DNA from 4 places in the Nonomuraea insulae genome. Region 4 is predicted to be linked to each of the others. Evidence: riboswitches for the same ligand, from Rfam matches in the RefSeq annotation. Region 4 holds a riboswitch; each other region holds the start of a gene.
What was found. Region 4 has a riboswitch for cyclic di-AMP ahead of ACFPZ3_RS40790 (C40 family peptidase). Riboswitches for the same ligand answer to the same signal wherever they lie in the genome.

Region 1: it holds a riboswitch for cyclic di-AMP, as region 4 does, so the genes downstream of both, ACFPZ3_RS03775 (C40 family peptidase) here and ACFPZ3_RS40790 (C40 family peptidase) in region 4, are expected to answer to the same signal.
Region 2: it holds a riboswitch for cyclic di-AMP, as region 4 does, so the genes downstream of both, ACFPZ3_RS24990 (CHAP domain-containing protein) here and ACFPZ3_RS40790 (C40 family peptidase) in region 4, are expected to answer to the same signal.
Region 3: it holds a riboswitch for cyclic di-AMP, as region 4 does, so the genes downstream of both, ACFPZ3_RS10985 (hypothetical protein) here and ACFPZ3_RS40790 (C40 family peptidase) in region 4, are expected to answer to the same signal.

What each region holds. Positions count from the first base shown of each region.
Region 1 is NZ_JBHSPA010000006.1:213,964-218,118, forward strand. It holds gene ACFPZ3_RS03765 (RDD family protein) at 1-1,180, opposite strand, end outside; gene ACFPZ3_RS03770 (amino-acid N-acetyltransferase) at 1,266-1,847, opposite strand; cyclic di-AMP (ydaO/yuaA leader) riboswitch at 2,139-2,287, shown strand; gene ACFPZ3_RS03775 (C40 family peptidase) at 2,293-3,336, shown strand; gene ACFPZ3_RS03780 (LuxR C-terminal-related transcriptional regulator) at 3,421-3,633, opposite strand; gene ACFPZ3_RS03785 (cytochrome P450) at 3,940-4,155, shown strand, end outside.
Region 2 is NZ_JBHSPA010000027.1:590,577-594,731, forward strand. It holds gene ACFPZ3_RS24970 (VOC family protein) at 1-30, shown strand, start outside; gene ACFPZ3_RS24975 (hypothetical protein) at 242-367, opposite strand; gene ACFPZ3_RS24980 (glycoside hydrolase family 25 protein) at 405-1,163, opposite strand; gene ACFPZ3_RS24985 (AraC family transcriptional regulator) at 1,329-2,114, opposite strand; cyclic di-AMP (ydaO/yuaA leader) riboswitch at 2,348-2,494, shown strand; gene ACFPZ3_RS24990 (CHAP domain-containing protein) at 2,506-3,138, shown strand; gene ACFPZ3_RS24995 (3-keto-alpha-glucoside-1,2-lyase-like domain-containing protein) at 3,281-4,155, opposite strand, start outside.
Region 3 is NZ_JBHSPA010000014.1:136,786-140,940, forward strand. It holds gene ACFPZ3_RS10975 (hypothetical protein) at 11-382, shown strand; gene ACFPZ3_RS10980 (alpha/beta fold hydrolase) at 444-1,289, opposite strand; gene ACFPZ3_RS10985 (hypothetical protein) at 1,328-2,035, opposite strand; cyclic di-AMP (ydaO/yuaA leader) riboswitch at 2,222-2,358, opposite strand; gene ACFPZ3_RS10990 (DUF5302 domain-containing protein) at 2,521-2,721, opposite strand; gene ACFPZ3_RS10995 (MDR family MFS transporter) at 2,770-4,155, opposite strand, start outside.
Region 4 is NZ_JBHSPA010000052.1:185,060-189,214, forward strand. It holds gene ACFPZ3_RS40780 (branched-chain amino acid aminotransferase) at 1-965, opposite strand, end outside; gene ACFPZ3_RS40785 (3-isopropylmalate dehydrogenase) at 1,188-2,234, opposite strand; cyclic di-AMP (ydaO/yuaA leader) riboswitch at 2,334-2,475, shown strand; gene ACFPZ3_RS40790 (C40 family peptidase) at 2,479-3,072, shown strand; gene serA (phosphoglycerate dehydrogenase) at 3,573-4,155, opposite strand, start outside.

The sequences.
Region 1 (4,155 bases), on a different contig from region 4:
TCTTGTGAAGGATGAAGTCGTAGACGACGTAGATGATGGTCGCCAAGACCGAGACGGCCACGTAGTACAGCAGGGCGAAGGTGAGGCCGGTGGTGAGCCCCGTGATCGAGCTGTACGAGGGGTACAGCGGGGTGAGGATGAGCTGGACCACGACCAGCACGATGCCGAAGATGACGCCGTCGATGATCCTGGCCACCAGTCGCTGCCACCACTCCGCCAGCGGAGCCGGAGCCCCGGGCGGCTGGACGCCGACCGGCTGGCCGTAGGGCTGCCCGTAGCCGGGCTGGCCGTAGCCGCCCTGCGCGTACTGCTGCGGCTGCTGACCGTAGCCGGGCTGCCCGCCGTACTGCTGCTGCTGCGGGTCGGCGTACTGCTGCTGAGCGTAGCCCTGCTGGCCGTAGTCCTGCTGGCCGTAGCCGGGCTGGGACTGCTGCTGCTGGCCGTAGTCCTGCTGCTGGCCGTAGCCGGGCTGCTGCCCGTAGTCCTGCTGCTGCCCGTACTGAGGCTGCTGGCCGTAGCCGGGCTGCGACTGGGGCTGCTGCCCATATGGGGCCTGCTGGCCGGACTGCGGCTGCTGGCCGTAGCCCTGCTGCTGCCCGTAGTCCTGCTGCTGGCCGTAGCCGGGCTGCTGGCCGTAGTCCTGCTGGCCGTAACCAGGCTGGGACTGCTGCTGCTGGCCGTAGCCGGGCTGCTGGCCGTAGTCCTGCTGGCCGTAACCGGGCTGGGACTGCTGCTGCTGCTGCCCGTATTGAGGCTGCTGGCCGGACTGCGGCTGCTGACCGTAGCCCTGCTGCTGCCCGTATTGAGGTTGCTGGCCGGACTGCGGTTGCTGACCGTAGCCCTGCTGCTGACCGTACTGGGCCTGCTGGCCGTAGTCCGGCTGGGACTGCTGCTGCTGGCCGTAGCCCTGCTGCTGGCCATAGTCCTGCTGGCCGTAACCGGGCTGGGGCTGCTGCTGCCCATACTGGGGCTGTTGCTGGCCGTAGCCCTGCTGCTGTTGTTGTTGTCCGTACTGGGGCTGCTGCCCGTAGGCGTCGTCCGCCCGGTAGCCGACCACAGTGACGTCGGGGTCGGGCTCGCCGGGGTGGCGGCCCGTGTTCTGCTGCTGCCCGTAGGGGGTGCCAGGCGCAGAATTCTCGCCGGAATCGTCCTGTGGGTACGGCGGCTGTCCGGTGCTCACCGTGTCACCTCGCTCCAAGTGCGCATGTGGCACGTGTCAGGACACATGCCTGTGCTGCCCAACGTATCGACATAGGTATCAACAATCACCTTTCCAACTGGTCAAGGTCTGCGTCACCCGATGTCAGATGGAGCAGCATGCGGGTGTTGCCCAGGGTGTTCGGTTTGACGTGTTCCAGGTCGAGGAACTCCGCCACACCCTCGTCGTACGAGGCCAGCAGTTCGGCGTACACCTCGGGTGAGACCGGAGTGCCCTGAATCGGGCGAAAGCCATGTCTCGCGAAGAAGTCGACCTCAAAAGTCAGACAGAATACACGTTGCAGACCTAGATCTTTTGCGTGCTGTATCAACGCAGAGACGATCCGATGGCCGACGCCCATCCCCCGGCACTCGGGATCCACGGCCACGGTGCGAACCTCCGCGAGGTCCTCCCACAGCACGTGGAGCGCGCCGCAGCCGACGACCTGCCCTCCCCGCTCGGCCACCCAGAATTCCTGTACGTCCTCGTACAGCGTGACCGTGGCCTTCTTCAGAAGCCGCGGCCCCGCGCCCGCGTAGGTGTCCACCAGAGCCCTGACCAAGCGCACGTCAGGCGTGCGGGCACGCCTGACCACGACCGCGCTCTCGGGCGCGGTCTCGGACGCTGTCAGTTCGGCCACCTGCTCCATGGCTCTCCAGAGTACAGATGTCATTACGGCTCAGACCTAACTCCCATGTCTCGGCCCATCCTGTTACATGTGTTGGTCATATGGGCGCGTGCCTGCATGCCCTGGCCGGGTTGGGGTGAGGGCGACGGCAAAGAGGACATAAAGTCTGTTCTGCACGAGTGTGCACGAGATCACCTTGTGACCCTTCGGTTGTGAAACCTCTACAGACTCGGCAGTTCTGGTTGAGCACGAACCTGGAGTGCATTAGTGTCCTGCGACGATGTTCCCTGCGTGTCGCCCCCGTATCGGCGCGCGAGGAACACGCCCAATCCCCGCGAGGGGAGCCGGGGACCCGCCGGTGACGTCCTCCAGCGTCACCAATGGGGTGAATCCGAGCGTTCGGTAGGGCTGCTCCGGCCCGAACCCGTCAGCTAACCCGGTAGGCGTCTATGAGAGGAGCTGGTTGGTGAAGCGCACGCTCAACGGTGGGGGGAAGACGGCGGGCAAGAACGCCCGCCCTCCGGAACGGGCCAGGCGACCACATCGGTTCGGTGTGGTGAGTCTCACAATCGCCGCATTCCTGATCGCCATCCCCGTCGGCTCGGCGTCGGCTGACCCCAAACCCTCGCTCCAGGCCCTGGCCAAGCAGGTCAACAAGATGCACACGGAGATCGAGACGCTGACCGAGCAGTACAACGGCCAGCGGGAGAAGCTCAAGACCGCCAAGAAGTCCGCCGAGGCCGCGGAGAAGACGTTGTCGACCAGCGAGGCCGACCTGGCGGCCAAGCGCGCCAAGGCCGCCATGCTCGCCGAGAACGCCTACATGACCGGCGGCCTGGGCAAGGCGCTGGCGTTCACCACCTCCCAGGACCCCGACACCTTCCTCGACCGCGCCGCCACCACCTACATCCTCGAGCAGCAGCAGGGCGAGGAGGTCAACCAGGTCACCAAGGCCAGGGAGGCCGCCGAGCGCGCCAAGTCCGGGGCCAAGACGCGTATCGAGGAGGTCCAGAAGCTCGTCAGCGAGCTCGAGACCAAGCGCAGTAAGATCACCAACCTGGTGACCAGGGTGGAGAGCAACCTGTTCAAGCGGGCGCTGGGCGAGGCCGGACAGGCCGGCACGCGGGCGCAGCGCGTCAACCTGCCGATCATCGGCGGCGGCAAGGCGGCGCAGGCGGCCCGGTGGGCGCTCACACAGCAGCTCAAGCCGTATGTCTGGGGCGCCTCAGGCCCCAGCACCTACGACTGCTCAGGGCTGGTCATGGCGGCCTACCAGAAGGTGGGCATCTCCCTGCCGCACTACACCGGCAGCCAGTGGACCGCGGGCAGGCACATCTCACGCTCCGAGCTGCGGCCGGGCGACCTGGTGTTCTTCTACGGCGACCTGCACCACGTGGGCATCTACCTCGGCGGGGGCATGATGGTGCACGCGCCGCAGACCGGTGACGTGGTACGGATCGCCTCACTCGACCGGCGGCCGTTCGCCGGCGCGGTGCGCATAGCCGACTGAGCCGACTGAGCCGACTGAGCCGGCCACAACCGACTGAGCCGGCCGAGCCGACCTGCCATCACATTTCCCCGTGGCCGCCCGCCGCTAGATCAACTGGCGGCGGGCCGCCCACGCCACGGCCTCGATCGCCGTGGCCACACCGATGCGGTCGCAGATGCCCCGCAACCTCCGGCGCACGGTACGACCGCTGATATCCAGACGTCTGCCCACTCGATCTACTGTGACCCCCTTGGCAAGCTCCGCCAATAACGCGACGTCCGCATGGCTCAGCTCAACACCTTCAGTGAGCACATCCATCGGGAGCCCTCCCCCCCAACAGCAACCTTTGACCTCACAACCGGGCCAAAGTCGCTCCTCGCAGACGGTAAACGCATCCTGGAAAGGTCGTCAAGCACGATAATCGCCACGCTTGACGAATGCTATTGACATGATCCGATATATATGGCGTACTGCCGATATGTCAGAACCGATCACTTCGCGATGAGCGACCTCGTCGAGCCTTCCGAGTCGCTGGATCCGGCATCAATGAGCGCAGTCGACGTTCTGGGTTTTGATCCGTTCGACGGCGAATTTCTGCATGATCCTTATTCCCGTTACCGCGAGATGAGCGCACGTGGCGCTCTCTTCCGTACGCGTGGAGGACTGCTCGTCGCCACCACTCACGCGCTCTGTACGACGCTGCTCCGCGAGCCGCGCTTCGGCCGCGACTACGACCCGTGGAGCGACGGAGGCACAGGTCAGGCCGCTGTGTCGTTCCTGTGGATGGACCCGCCCGACCACACCAGGCTCCGCGCCCTGGTGAGCAGGGCCTTCACACCG
Region 2 (4,155 bases), on a different contig from region 4:
CTGTGGATCATCACCGGCGAGCTTCGCTGAACCGGCCTCCGCCGCCGTCCAATGCGACGTGGCGGTTCTTCGCCTTCGGGGGGCAGGCGATCGGCGCCCTCCCCGGCGGTGCGGCAGGGGCCGCTCTCGGATTTCGGGCGACCCTGGTCGTGAGCTCCGGCCTGATGCTCGCCGGCACCGCCGTGGCCCTGGTCTCTCCGGTACGCGTGTTACGCGACCTGGCGGACGCCCAGCGGCGGATCTAGCCGGTCTTCTCCGCGGCGGCCTTGGCGGCGTCGGAGAGCAGGCGGGCGCGGTGCTCGGGTGAGATCCACCTTCGGTTGACCAGCAGGGCGTGGATCCGCGTGGTGTTGGTGACGTCCGTCATTCCGCCGTGCCGCTACCACCCAGGAAGCAGGGAACGCTCAAGCAGCGTGGCGGCCCAGGGCGCGCAGCTGCTCCGGGCTCAGCACGGAGACGTTCTGGTCGAGGGGGGCGTCGGTGTACTGGTGGATGGCCCAGGACTTCCAGTCCGCGGGCGGGGTCACCGTGCCCTTGCCCACGCCGTAGCGGGCGACCCACAGGGGGTATTCGGCCAGGCCCTTGCCGTAGGTGTTGGCGAAGTTCCAGCCGCTGTAGAACATCGGGACGATCCCGGTCTTGGCCTTCACGTGCGACAGCCACGCCTTGGCCCAGGCGTTGACCTCGTCGACGGACTGGCCGTCGGCCGTCTCCAGGTCCAGGACCAGCAGGTCGCCGGGCTTGGCGGGCTGCGCGTTCACCACGGAGAGGAAGTGGTCGGCCTCGGCGATGGGGTCGTTGCCGGGGCGGCCGTAGTGGTAGGCCCCGCGCACGATGCCCTTGTCGCCCAGCTCACGCCAGTGCCTGGCGAAGGAGGAGTCGCGGTAGTCGGTGCCCTCGGTGGCCTTGATGATGCCGAACTGGGCCGAGCTGGCGCTCCAGTCGTACAGCGGCTCGTAGTGGGAGATGTCCAGGCCGTACGTGAGCGCTCCGGCCTCCTGCCGGGTGCCGTGCGGCGCGCCGTGGTCGGTGGTCCAGGCGGACGCCGTGCCGGTGACCGCGGTGATTCCGGCCAGGAGAGCGCCGGCGACGGCCAGGCTCAAGCGCTTGGAGTTCTTGGTGTTGAGCATGAGGGTGTTGACTCCTTGCTTGGTCTGGATCACCCCAAGGGACGATTGGTGAAAGACGGCATCGACAATGGGTACGCCGCTACGGATAAAGGTACGTATTTCCCTAAAGAGCGGCAAAGGTGATGTAGGGGATAGAGGCTCACATAAGCCTGAAATGCCGACCAGACCGGGGATTCACCGCCGGGTAAATCTTCTTTGTCAGAAATGTACGGCGTCCCCGTTGAGGTAGCGCCCGGGCGACGTGCCGACGGTTCGCCGGAAGGCGGCCAGGAAAGCGCTCGGAGTCGCGTATCCCACGGCGTGCGCGGTTTCCGACACCGGGCGGCCCTCGGCGAGCAGCGGCAGGGCGGCGCGCAGCCGCGTGTGGGTGCGCCAGCGGTCGAAGCTCATGCCCGTGTCGCGGACGAACAGCCGGGTCAGCGTGCGCCGGCTCACCCCGATGGAGCGGGCGTGGGCGTCGAGACTCCGTGGGTCCGCGGGGTCGGCGAGCAGGGCGTCGGCCACGGCGCGCACGCGTTCGTCCACGGGTTCTGGAACGTCGATCGGCAGGGTGGGCAAGGGGTGCAGCAGGTCCAGCACCACCGCCTCGGCGCGCAGGCGCGCGTCATCGGCGAGGTCCTCGCGGGCGAGGTGGCCGATCAGATGGGCCAGCAGTCCGTCCACGCCGACCGCGGTGGGCTCCGCCCAGTTCAGGGCGCACCGCTCCGGATCGAGGTAGAGGCTGCACAACACCGCGTCGCGGGTCGCCCCGGTCTGGTGGACGACCCCCGCAGGCAACCACAGGGCCCTGCTGGGCGGCAGGATCCAGTACGAGTCGGCGACGGCGACGCCGAGCACGCCGCTGCGCGTCCACGCCAGTTGGTGATGGGTGTGGCTGTGCGGGGAGATCCACTGCCCTGATTCCAGCGGGAAGTGCCCGACGACGATCACCCCTGCGGAGGCCGGGGGCGCGGTGTCGACGGCCTCGATCATGGACTTCCGCATGCCGTTCAGGGTATGTCCTCAGCGCGACACACCCGTGTCGCATCGCGAATCATGGCCGGCGTGCTGCGAATCCCGCCCGGAGCAGGTAAAGAATTTTGCCGCGATCCCCTTTGGCGTGGGGGTTTCTGTTGCCCCTTCCAGGGGATGGCTTGCATCTTTCTATGCGCTTCGCTTACGTTCGAGGACTTGAGGCGTGCTTCATGACGCCTGCATATTGCCGAGACCCGCGTCTGTGAACGCGGCCGCCTAATTCGCGATCTCGCGGAGCCGGGGACCCACTTTTCTCCGGGGTGAATCGGTGCGCCTGGATCGGGCGCCCTGTAGAGCACTTCCACGCTCGAACCCGTCAGCTAACCCGGTAGGCGCATGGAAGCAAGGAGCAATTCCCGTAATGCCTAAGTACAGCTTCACCCATGCCCTGATGCCCGGAAAACTGGCCCGGTTCGCCGTCGGGATGAGCGTGGCGGCCGGTGCCGCTCTCGCCGCCACCCCGGCCTTCGCCGCCGATCACGACGTCCAGAAGCCGGCGCATCAGGTGAGCGCGCAGTCTGTGCTGAAGATCGCCGAGTCGCAGATCGGTGTGTCGGAGAACGCCGCCGGCGGCGGCACTCCGTTCCACAGCTGGTACATGTCCTCGCCCCGCGCGCAGGAGACCATCGCCCGCGACGGCGGCACCCTGCGGACCTACGCCAACGCCCCGTGGTGCGCCATGTTCGTCTCCTGGGTCGGCGAGAAGGCCGGCGCCCGTCCCACCGTCGGCTGGGACGCCTACACCGTTACCTACGCCAAGTGGTTCCAGGCCAACCATCGTTGGGGCACGCTCGCCAAGCCCGGCGCCGTGGTCTTCTACGACTGGAATGGCAAGAGCACCACGGGCATCGACCACGTGGGCCTGGTGAAGCAGGACAACGGCAACGGCACGATCACCACGATCGAGGGCAACACCGGAAACGGCAAGGTCGAGCAGCGGGTCCGGCCGAAGTCCCAGGTCGTGGGCTACGGATACCCCGACTACAGGGCTTGATCGCAGAAGAGCTCCTTGCCATGTGCGATGGTCAAGGGAGAACGGGTGGCGCAGGAGAGATTCCTGCGCCACCCGTTGCTTTGTGTCGGCATGACCTGCGACCAAGCTCGGCTGCGACCGCGGTCGCATGGCGGGCACGGGGTCAGGAGACGGGTTCGATCCATACGTTGCGGAAACGGGGGTTCTCGCCGGGATCGCCGTGGTCCTGGAGGCGGATCCCGCCCGACGCCGAGCTCTCCGGGATGTGGTCGCCGGTGCCGCCGTCGATGGCCACGTCGTCGTGTACCACCACGCCGTTCCAGACGACCGTCACCCGCGCGTCGTCGGTCTTGACGCCCGCGCTGGTGTAGCGGGCCGCGCGGAAGGTGATCTCGTAGGTCTGCCACGTCCCTGAGGCGGTGGCCATGTTGCGGTCGGGCGCGCGTTTGGAGTAGATCGAGCCCGCCTCGTTGGCGGCCGGCGTGGTGTCGCCGTACGACTCGAGGACCTGCACCTCGTAGCGTTCCTGGAGGAAGATGCCGCTGTTGCCGCGCTGCTGCCCGGTCACCTCCGGCGGGTAGTCCGGCTCGTACCACTCGGCGTGCAGCTTGAAGTCGCCGAACGTGCGCCGGGTGCGGATGTCGCCGCCGTAGGACTCCATGGAGCCGTTCGCGATCGGCCAGGTCGCCGCTCCGCCTGCCCGTCTCTCCCATGCCGCCAGGCCGGTCCCGTCGAAGAGCGTGATCCGCTCCGCCTTCGACACGGTGATGTGGTCGAGGCCGAGTTGTCCCGCGTCGCCGGAGTCGTACCTGTAGGCGATGGTGTTCGCGCCCCGCTTCAGGTCGAGGGCCTCGGTCTGGACGGCCCAGTCGCCGGAGGCGGCCAGCCGCACCTGCCTGACCTTGGTCCCGTTGACGTACACGCTCACCGACGTGCCGGTGTCGGCCGCGTAGCGGAGCCCGACGGTATGCCTGCCGGGCGAGTCCGCACGTACCGAGAACGAGGTGCTCGCGCCCGCGGTCGTGTAGCCGTCGACGA
Region 3 (4,155 bases), on a different contig from region 4:
GAGGAAGAACATGGCAGGAATGGACGTCTCTCTCAAGGAGATGATGGGCGTCGACGGCGCTATCGGAGCCGCGATCGTCGATCACGGCAGCGGCATGGCGCTGGGCACGCTCGGCGGCTCCAAGGACCTGGACCTGCAGGTCGCCGCGGCCGGCAACACGGAGGTCGTCAAGGCCAAGCTCCGCACGATGGACTCGCTGGGCCTCAAGGACAGCATCGAGGACATCCTGATCACGCTGGGCGGCCAGTACCACATCATCCGCCCGATCACGGGGCGCGGCGGCAAGGGGCTGTTCCTCTACCTCGCGCTCGACCGCGGGCGCGCCAACCTGGCACTGGCCCGTCACCAGCTCCGGGGCATCGAGGAGAAGCTGGAGGTCTGACGACGAGAAGCTGGAGGTCTGACGACCGCGGCCCGCGCCCACCGGCGCGGGCCACCGCCCGTCAGACGGAGGTCAGCTTGCTGATCTCGGCGACGAAGTCGGGCCACAGCGCCTGCGGCAGGTCGTGCCCCATCCCCGGGTACGTCACCAGCCGCGCTCCCGGGATGGCCGCCGCCGTCGCCCGGCCGCCCGCCAGCGGGACGAGCGGGTCCGCCTCGCCGTGCAGGACCAGCGTGGGCACCCGTACTGCGGCCAGCCGTTCCGTACGGTCCCCCGAGGCCGAGATGGCGGCCAGTTGCCGCGCCGTGCCAGCCGGGTCGAAGCAGCGGTCGTAGGCCAGCCCGGCCCTCTCGGCGATCTTCTCCCGGTCCAGCTCGTAACCGGGCGAGCCGATGGTCGACCAGGTGAGCACAGCCTGGGCCAGCACGGCCTCGCGGTCCGTGGCGGGCCGGCTCATCAGGACGGCGGAGGCGGCCTGCGTGGGCGGGGCGATGGCGGGGCCGGGCGTGGACATGATCGAGGTCAGGGTCAGCACCCGCTCGGGATGCCGGATGGCCAGCGTCTGGGCGATCATCCCGCCCATCGAGGCCCCCACGATGTGGGCGGCCGGCCAGCCGAGGGCGTCCATGAGGCCGGCGGTGTCGTCGGCCAGGTCGTCCAGGAGGTAGGGCGCGGGCGACCCCATCGCGGGGACACCGTGGTCGTGGAAGTGCGTGGACAGGCCCGCGTCGCGGTTGTCGAACCGTACGACGTGGTGTCCCTGCTCCGCCAGGAGCCGGCAGAACCCTTCGTCCCATTGGATGAGCTGGGCGCCGAGCCCCATGACGAGGAGCAGGGGTCGTCCTGTGGGTGAGCCGAAGCTCTCGTACGCGATGTCGATGCCGTTCGCGGCTGCGCGGATGGTCACGACGACCAGAATGACATTCTGGTCGCGGCTTCGTAAAGTCAGCGCTTGATCAGCGTGCGGATCCACGAACTGCCGAGCACCGCTCCGCCGCCCGCCACGACCAGGGCGCCGGCCGCCAGGGTGCCGCCCACGACGTTGGACGGCTCCTCGCCCCCGGGAGCGGGGACCGACTTGCCGCCCTGCGACTCGTCGCCGGCCGACGGCGGGGTGGCCGGGTTGCGGTCCCGCTCGGACCAGGCGCCGGTGGAGAAGGCGACCGGGTAGTTCTTCTTGCCCACGCCGTCGCCCCACTTGGTGATGACGTAGTCGAGGTCGATGTGGCCCTCGCCGCCGTTGCCGTCCACGCCCAGCGTGTCGGAGTTGAAGGTGCCGCCGGTCAGCGCGGCGAACGTCTTGGCGTCGAGGTCGAGCATCACACCGCGGCTGGACGGATCGCCGGGCCCACGGTCACCTACGAAGAAGGGCATCTTCTTGCCCTTGTAGAGCACGTAGCCCTCGGTCATGAGCGGCCAGCTCGGGCTGGCGGCCAGCCCCTTCTGCATGGGCTTGCCACTGGCGGGCAGGCCGGTGTCACCGGCGCGGCCGGAGGCGTCGTCCCAGAAGTACGAGGCCGTGGTGGAGCCCTTGAGCAGGATCTTCTCGTCCGTGCCGGTGGCGGCGTGAGCGGCCGGGCCGGCGATGGTCAGCGTGCCGATGGCGGTTGCGGTGAGGAGGGTGAGGGAACGCAGGCCAAAACGGGCAGACATGAAAAGGTAAACCCTTCGCGAGGGGACAGGGAGGTTGCGCTTCGCGGGGGCGAATGCGTAGCGGGGCTGAGACCTGACGTCGCTACGTGGAGCGCAAAATACGAGCCTTGGTGAAGGGGGCCGCTCAGGAGGCGGCGGCCGGCACGGCGCTGTCTGGGGGTACGACGCAGTGGTGCATGGGGTGAAACGTCCTCTCCATCACGCCTACCGGGTTAGCTGACGGGTTCGGGCGTGGAGACTGCCCTACCGGCACGCGGCCGGATTCACCCCAGAAAGTGGTTCCCCGGTTCCCGAGGGGGGTCGGGATTCGGCGCCAGCCGGTCGTCCATCTTGGGTAAGGACTGGGTCACCGGCTGGTAATGGCGATTACTGTACTACCGAATCGGACATACGCAAACGATTCGCCACGAATCGGGCGAAGATCTACCTACGACGGCAAAGAGAAAGGGGGCACGGCACGCCGTACCCCCTCGGAATTCCAGCCTTCAGCCGCCGCTCTTGCGCCTGAACGATCTTTTACTCGCGGCCGGACCGTGCGCCCCGTGGATCTTCGATGGGTCACCGCCCCTGCCACCCGCGCCCGAGTCGGCAGCCTGGTTGCGCTTGCGCTCCAGTGCCTCACGGAACTTGCGCTTCATCTCGTCCTCGGGAGTTTCGCTGACTTCCGGCTCCGGTGTTTCCGCCATGAGGACCTCCATGGTGTTGGGGACAATCACAGCTTCGCATGATGCCGCTTACGACGCGAAACCGGCCTCAATCTTGCTCTGAGAAACACGGGGTGTGTCCAGTCGCCTGTTGGGCATGGCAACCAGCGCGATCAGGGCGATCACCGCCCCCGCCACTCCCAGCGACGGGATGACCACGGCCGCGGCGGAGGCGTGCGCGGCGGGCGGTCCGCTCACGCCCGCCTCGGCGCCGTAGAGGGTGCCGCCGACGGCCAGCGCCACGGAGCCGCCGATCTGGCGGAAGAAGGTCAGGTTCGCCGAGGCCGTGCCGATGTACTGCGGCTCGACGGACTGCTGCGAGGCCACCGTCAGCCCGGACATCATCGGGCCCATCCCCAGCCCCAGCGGCACCATCCACAACACCAGCGTCAGCGTGCCGGTCTCGACCGTCAGGCCGAGGCACAGCAGCGCGCCCAGGATCAGCAGGAACGGGGCGGCGACCAGCCACGGCTTGTACATCTTGCTCCTGGACATCAGTGTGCCCATCAGCACGCTGCCCACCACCATGCCCAGCATCATCGGGTAGATCCTCAGCCCCGACTCGGTGGCGCTGACACCCAGCGCCTCCTGGAAGTAGCGCGGCAGGAAGACGACTCCGGCGTACATGCAGAACGCGGTGAAGAACGAGGTCACGTTCACGAGCGTGTACGTACGGTTGGCGAACAGCCCCATCGGCATGATCGGGTCGTCCGCCCGCCGCTCCACCACCACGAACACCGCCAGCAGCACCAGCGCGAGCAGGATCGGCCCGGCCACGGCGGCGTCGGTCCACGTGTGGCCGTCCAGGCCCTTCGACGTCAACCCCAGCAGCAACGTGCTGATGGCCACGGTGAACACCGCGATGCCCGCGTAGTCGGGCCGCCCGCCGCCCACTCCCGGTCGCCTCGGCAACCGCAGCACGACGATCGCGATCAGCCCGATGCCGAGCGGCACGTTCACGTAGAACGCCCAGCGCCAGCTCGCGTGGTCGGTGAACAACCCACCCAGGAACGGCCCCGCCAGGTACGTCAGCCCCATCACCCCGCCGATCGCCCCCTGCACCCGGGAGCCTCGCTCCCCCGGCGGGAACATCTCCATCACCAGCGCCAGTGACAGCGGCAGCAGCGCGCCCGCGCCCAGCCCCTGAAGGGCGCGGAAGGCGATGAGCTGCACCATGTCCTGCGCCACCCCGCACAACGCCGAGCCCGCCACGAACACGATCATCCCGGTGAGCAGCAACGGCTTCCTGCCGTGCTGGTCGGACAGCCTGCCGTAGAGCGGCACGGTCACCGTGGAGGTGAGCAGGTAGGCGGTCACCACCCAGGTGTAGAGCGCGCTGCCGCCCAGTTCGGCGGTGATGCGCGGCAGCGCCGTGCCCACGATCGTCTGGTCCAGCATCGCCAGGAACATCCCGCC
Region 4 (4,155 bases):
TTGACCGTGCCGACCGGCGTCACCACGGCGGCCGTGCCGCACGCGAACACCTCCGTGAGCTCCCCCGACTCGCAGCCGGCCTGCCACTCGTCCACCGTGATGAGCCGCTCCTCGGTCTCCAGGCCCAGGTCACCGGCCAGTTCGAGGATGGACTCCCTGGTGATGCCGGGCAGCAGGGTGCCGGTGAGCGCCGGGGTGACGAGCTTGTCGCCGAAGACGAAGAACAGGTTCATCCCGCCCATCTCCTCGACGTAGCGGTGCTCGTGGGCGTCCAGCCACACCACCTGGTCGCAGCCGTGCTCCACGGCCTGCCGCTGCGCGACGAACGCCGCGGCGTAGTTGCCGCCGCACTTGGCGAAGCCGGTGCCGCCGGGGGCGGCGCGGGTGTACTCGGTGGACAACCAGACGGAGACGGGCTTGATGCCGCCGGTGAAGTAGGAGGCCGCCGGCGAGGCGATGACCATGTATCTGTACGACTTCGACGGGTAGTTGACGCCCAGCCCCGCCTGAGTGGCGATCATGAAGGGCCGCAGGTAGAGGCTGTGCCCCTCGGTGGTGGGCACCCAGTCCTTGTCGGTCTCGACGAGGATCTCGAGCGAGTCGACGAACGTCTCCTCGGGCAGTTCGGGCATGGCCATGCGCAGGGCCGAGCGGTTGAAGCGGGCGGCGTTCGCGTACGGGCGGAACGTCACGATCGAGCCGCTGGCCTGGCGATAGGCCTTCAGGCCCTCGAACAGCTCCTGCGCGTAGTGGAAGACCGAGGTGGCGGGGTCGAGCGAGAGCGGCCCGTACGGCGTGAGCCTGGCGTCGTGCCAGCCCTGGCCCTCGGTGTAGTCGATCGAGATCATGTGATCCGTGAAGGTCTGCCCGAAACCGGGGTTCGCCAGTACCTGCTCCCGCTCGGCCGCGGTGCGAGCGTGGTCGGATAGCTGCACGTCGAAGCTGAGCTTCTGAGCGATGGTCATGACGGCGGTCCTTCTCTCTGCGATCTACCGAAATCTACCGGAACCTGTCCAGTGCTCGCGGATTCGCGAACCTGTGGCAGCGCCCAGCGAGGGCAGTCCGTACTTCCTATTGTCTCGCCATATGGGATGGCAAGCGGTCAATGGGGGGATAAGTCCGCCTGGACGCGAAAAAGCGCCTGACAGTCCTCCTCGGACCGCCAGACGCTTCCGGGCTAGGCGGTCCTAGCCGGCTACTCGCGTGGTGATGTCGTCGCCGACCTGGCCGGTCGTGCGGGCGGAGAAACCGGCCAGGCGCTCCACGATGTCGTCGGCGACCGCCTGCTCGACCCTGGCCGACTCGGCGTGCAGGCCGAGGTGGTCGAGGAGCATGGCGACGGACAGGATGGTCGCGGTGGGGTCGGCCTTGCCCTGACCGGCGATGTCGGGGGCGCTGCCGTGCACCGGCTCGAACATGCTGGGCGCCGACCGCTCCGGGTTGATGTTGCCGCTGGCGGCCAGGCCGATGCCGCCGGCGATGGCGGCGCCGAGGTCGGTGATGATGTCGCCGAACAGGTTGTCGGTGACGACCACGTCGAAGCGCTCGGGCTGGCTGACGAAGTACATCGAGGCCGCGTCGATGTGGCAGTAGTCGGTGGTGACCTCGGGGTAGTCGGCGGCCACCTGGTCGACCGTGCGCTGCCACAGGTCGCCGGCGAAGGTGAGGACGTTCGTCTTGTGGACGAGGGTCAGCTTCTTGCGCGGGCGCGCCTTGGCCTTCTCGAACGCGTAGCGCACCACGCGCTCGACGCCGTAGGCGGTGTTGAGCGACTCCTGGGTGGCGATCTCGTGCGGCGTGCCGCGCCGCATGGCGCCGCCGGTGCCGGCGTAGAGGCCCTCGGTGCCCTCGCGGACGACGATCATGTCGATGTCCTCGGGCGAGGTGTCGGCCAGCGGGGTCTCGACCCCGGGGAACAGCTTGACGGGCCGCAGGTTCACGTAGTGGTCGAACGCGAACCGCAGCCGCAGCAGCAGGTCGCGCTCAAGGATGCCGGGCGGCACGCTGGGGTCGCCCACGGCGCCGAGCAGGATCGCGTCATAGCCGCGCAGCTCCTCCAGCACCGAGTCCGGCAGGGTCTCGCCGGTGCGGTGATAGCGTGCGGCGCCCAGATCGTAGTGTGTGGGCTCGATCTTCGTGCCTACTGCCTCCAGGACCTTGAGTCCTTCGGCGACGACCTCGGTGCCGATTCCATCCCCAGGGATGACGGCCAGGCGGATGTTACGCGACTCCATGGGCGGTACCTTACCGGCTCGTCTCGACTGACGAACACACCATCTCACCTCTCGGACGTCCGATTTTGTGGTGTTTGCGACCTTTTGACCGATTCGTTAGAGTCCATCGGGCCTAATCCACACAGCCGCTGTGTGGAGCCGGGGACCCACTTTTCCCTCTGGGGCGAATCGGCATCGCCGTAGGGCCGTCTTCCAGGCCCGAGCCCGTCAGCTAACCCGGCCGGCCGTATGGAAGGACAATGCTTTGTCGCGCATCGTTCTGTCTCGCATTGCCATAGCCCTGGCGGCCGGTGCCGCCGGGCTCATCCTGACCGGTCAGGCCGCGCAGGCCGCCACCGACGACGACACCACCACTCTCACCGGCGCCGAGATCAAGCGCCTCCAGGACAAGCAGACCCCCAAGCCCGCCTGGAAGGTCGCACTCCACTACGCCATGGACAAGCAGGGCACGCCGTACGTATGGGGCGGGGCCAGCAAGAGCGGCTACGACTGCTCGGGGCTCATGCTCAGGTCGTACGGGGCCGCGGGGATCGAACTGCCGCGAACCGCCAGCGAGCAGTACGGGGCGTTCTCCAGAAAGATCGCCTGGAACCACCTCAAGCCCGGCGACCTGGTGTTCTTCAGCGGCCTGGGCCACGTGGGGATGATCTCCAAGCCCGGTTACATGGTGAACGCGCCGCACACGGGCGACGTCGTGAAGGAGGAGAAGCTATCGAGCTGGCGGCGGCAGTCGTTCGTCGGCGCCGTCCGGCCGGACCCGAAGGGCGTACGCCAGTGGTCCAAGCACCTCAAGGAGGTCCGGGAGCCCGCGCCGACGACGCTCACGGCCACCCTCTGAGAGCACCGGGAGCGGCCCCGTCTCACGGCGGGGCCGCTCGTCCGGCGTCCGGAGTCCCTACCGGCCGGAGTCCCTACCGGCCGGAGTTCTGCGGGGCGCCGCCGTTGTCGCGGCGGTCCAGCGCTATCTGAACGGCCTCGGCGGCCTCGTCCTGGTGGTCTTCGGCACGGTTCATCTCGTACATGTGACTCATCTCATTTCGCGGGCACGTTCCAAGGAGGGAAGCCGGATCCCGGTCGCGAATCCGACCGGGCCTGATCTCGTGGTCCGGGTCACGGACCGGACGAAAGGGGGCTTACTGGCCGACACGTCGCCGCTCTCCGCGGCGGGTCGTCGACCTGCCCTAACAGGCCCCGCCGCGGCAGGTAATAAGTACGAGAACCTGGCGCATTACCGGTTACAGTACCTGAGAGAGCTGCTTGGATGTCCTACTATCTCGCATCCTGAGACGCAAAAGGGCCGCCACCCGGAACGGGTGACGGCCCTTCGCACGCGGCAGGTCAGTCCTCCAGGTCCACAGAACGGCCGCTCTCGGCGCCGATCTCGCCGCCGATCTGCTCGACCACGTCGGCGGGGATCGCCGAGTCGACGGTCAGCGCGATGAGCGCCTTGCCGCCCTTGGCGTCGCGGGCCACCTGCATCGAGGCGATGTTGATGCCGTGCTCGCCCAGCAGCCTGCCCACCACGCCGACGATGCCGGGGCGGTCGGCGTAGGTGAAGAAGCACAGGTGGGCCGTCGGCTCGATCTCCATCTCGTAGCCGTTGACCTCGACGATCTTGGTGATCTGGCGGGGCCCGGACAGCGTGCCGGAGACCGAGACCGTACGGCCGTCGGCCAGCACGCCGCGCACGGTCACCACGTTGCGCCAGTCGGGGCTCTCGGAGCTGGTCACCAGCTCGACCGTGATGCCGCGGTCCTTGGCCAGCAGCGGGGCGTTGACGTAGGTGACCTGCTCCTCGACCACGTCGGCGAACACGCCCTTGAGCGCGGCCAGCTCGATCACCCGCACGTCCTGGGCGGCGATCTCGCCGCGCACCTCGATGTCGAGCTTGGTGGCCACCTCGCCGGACAGCGCCGTGAAG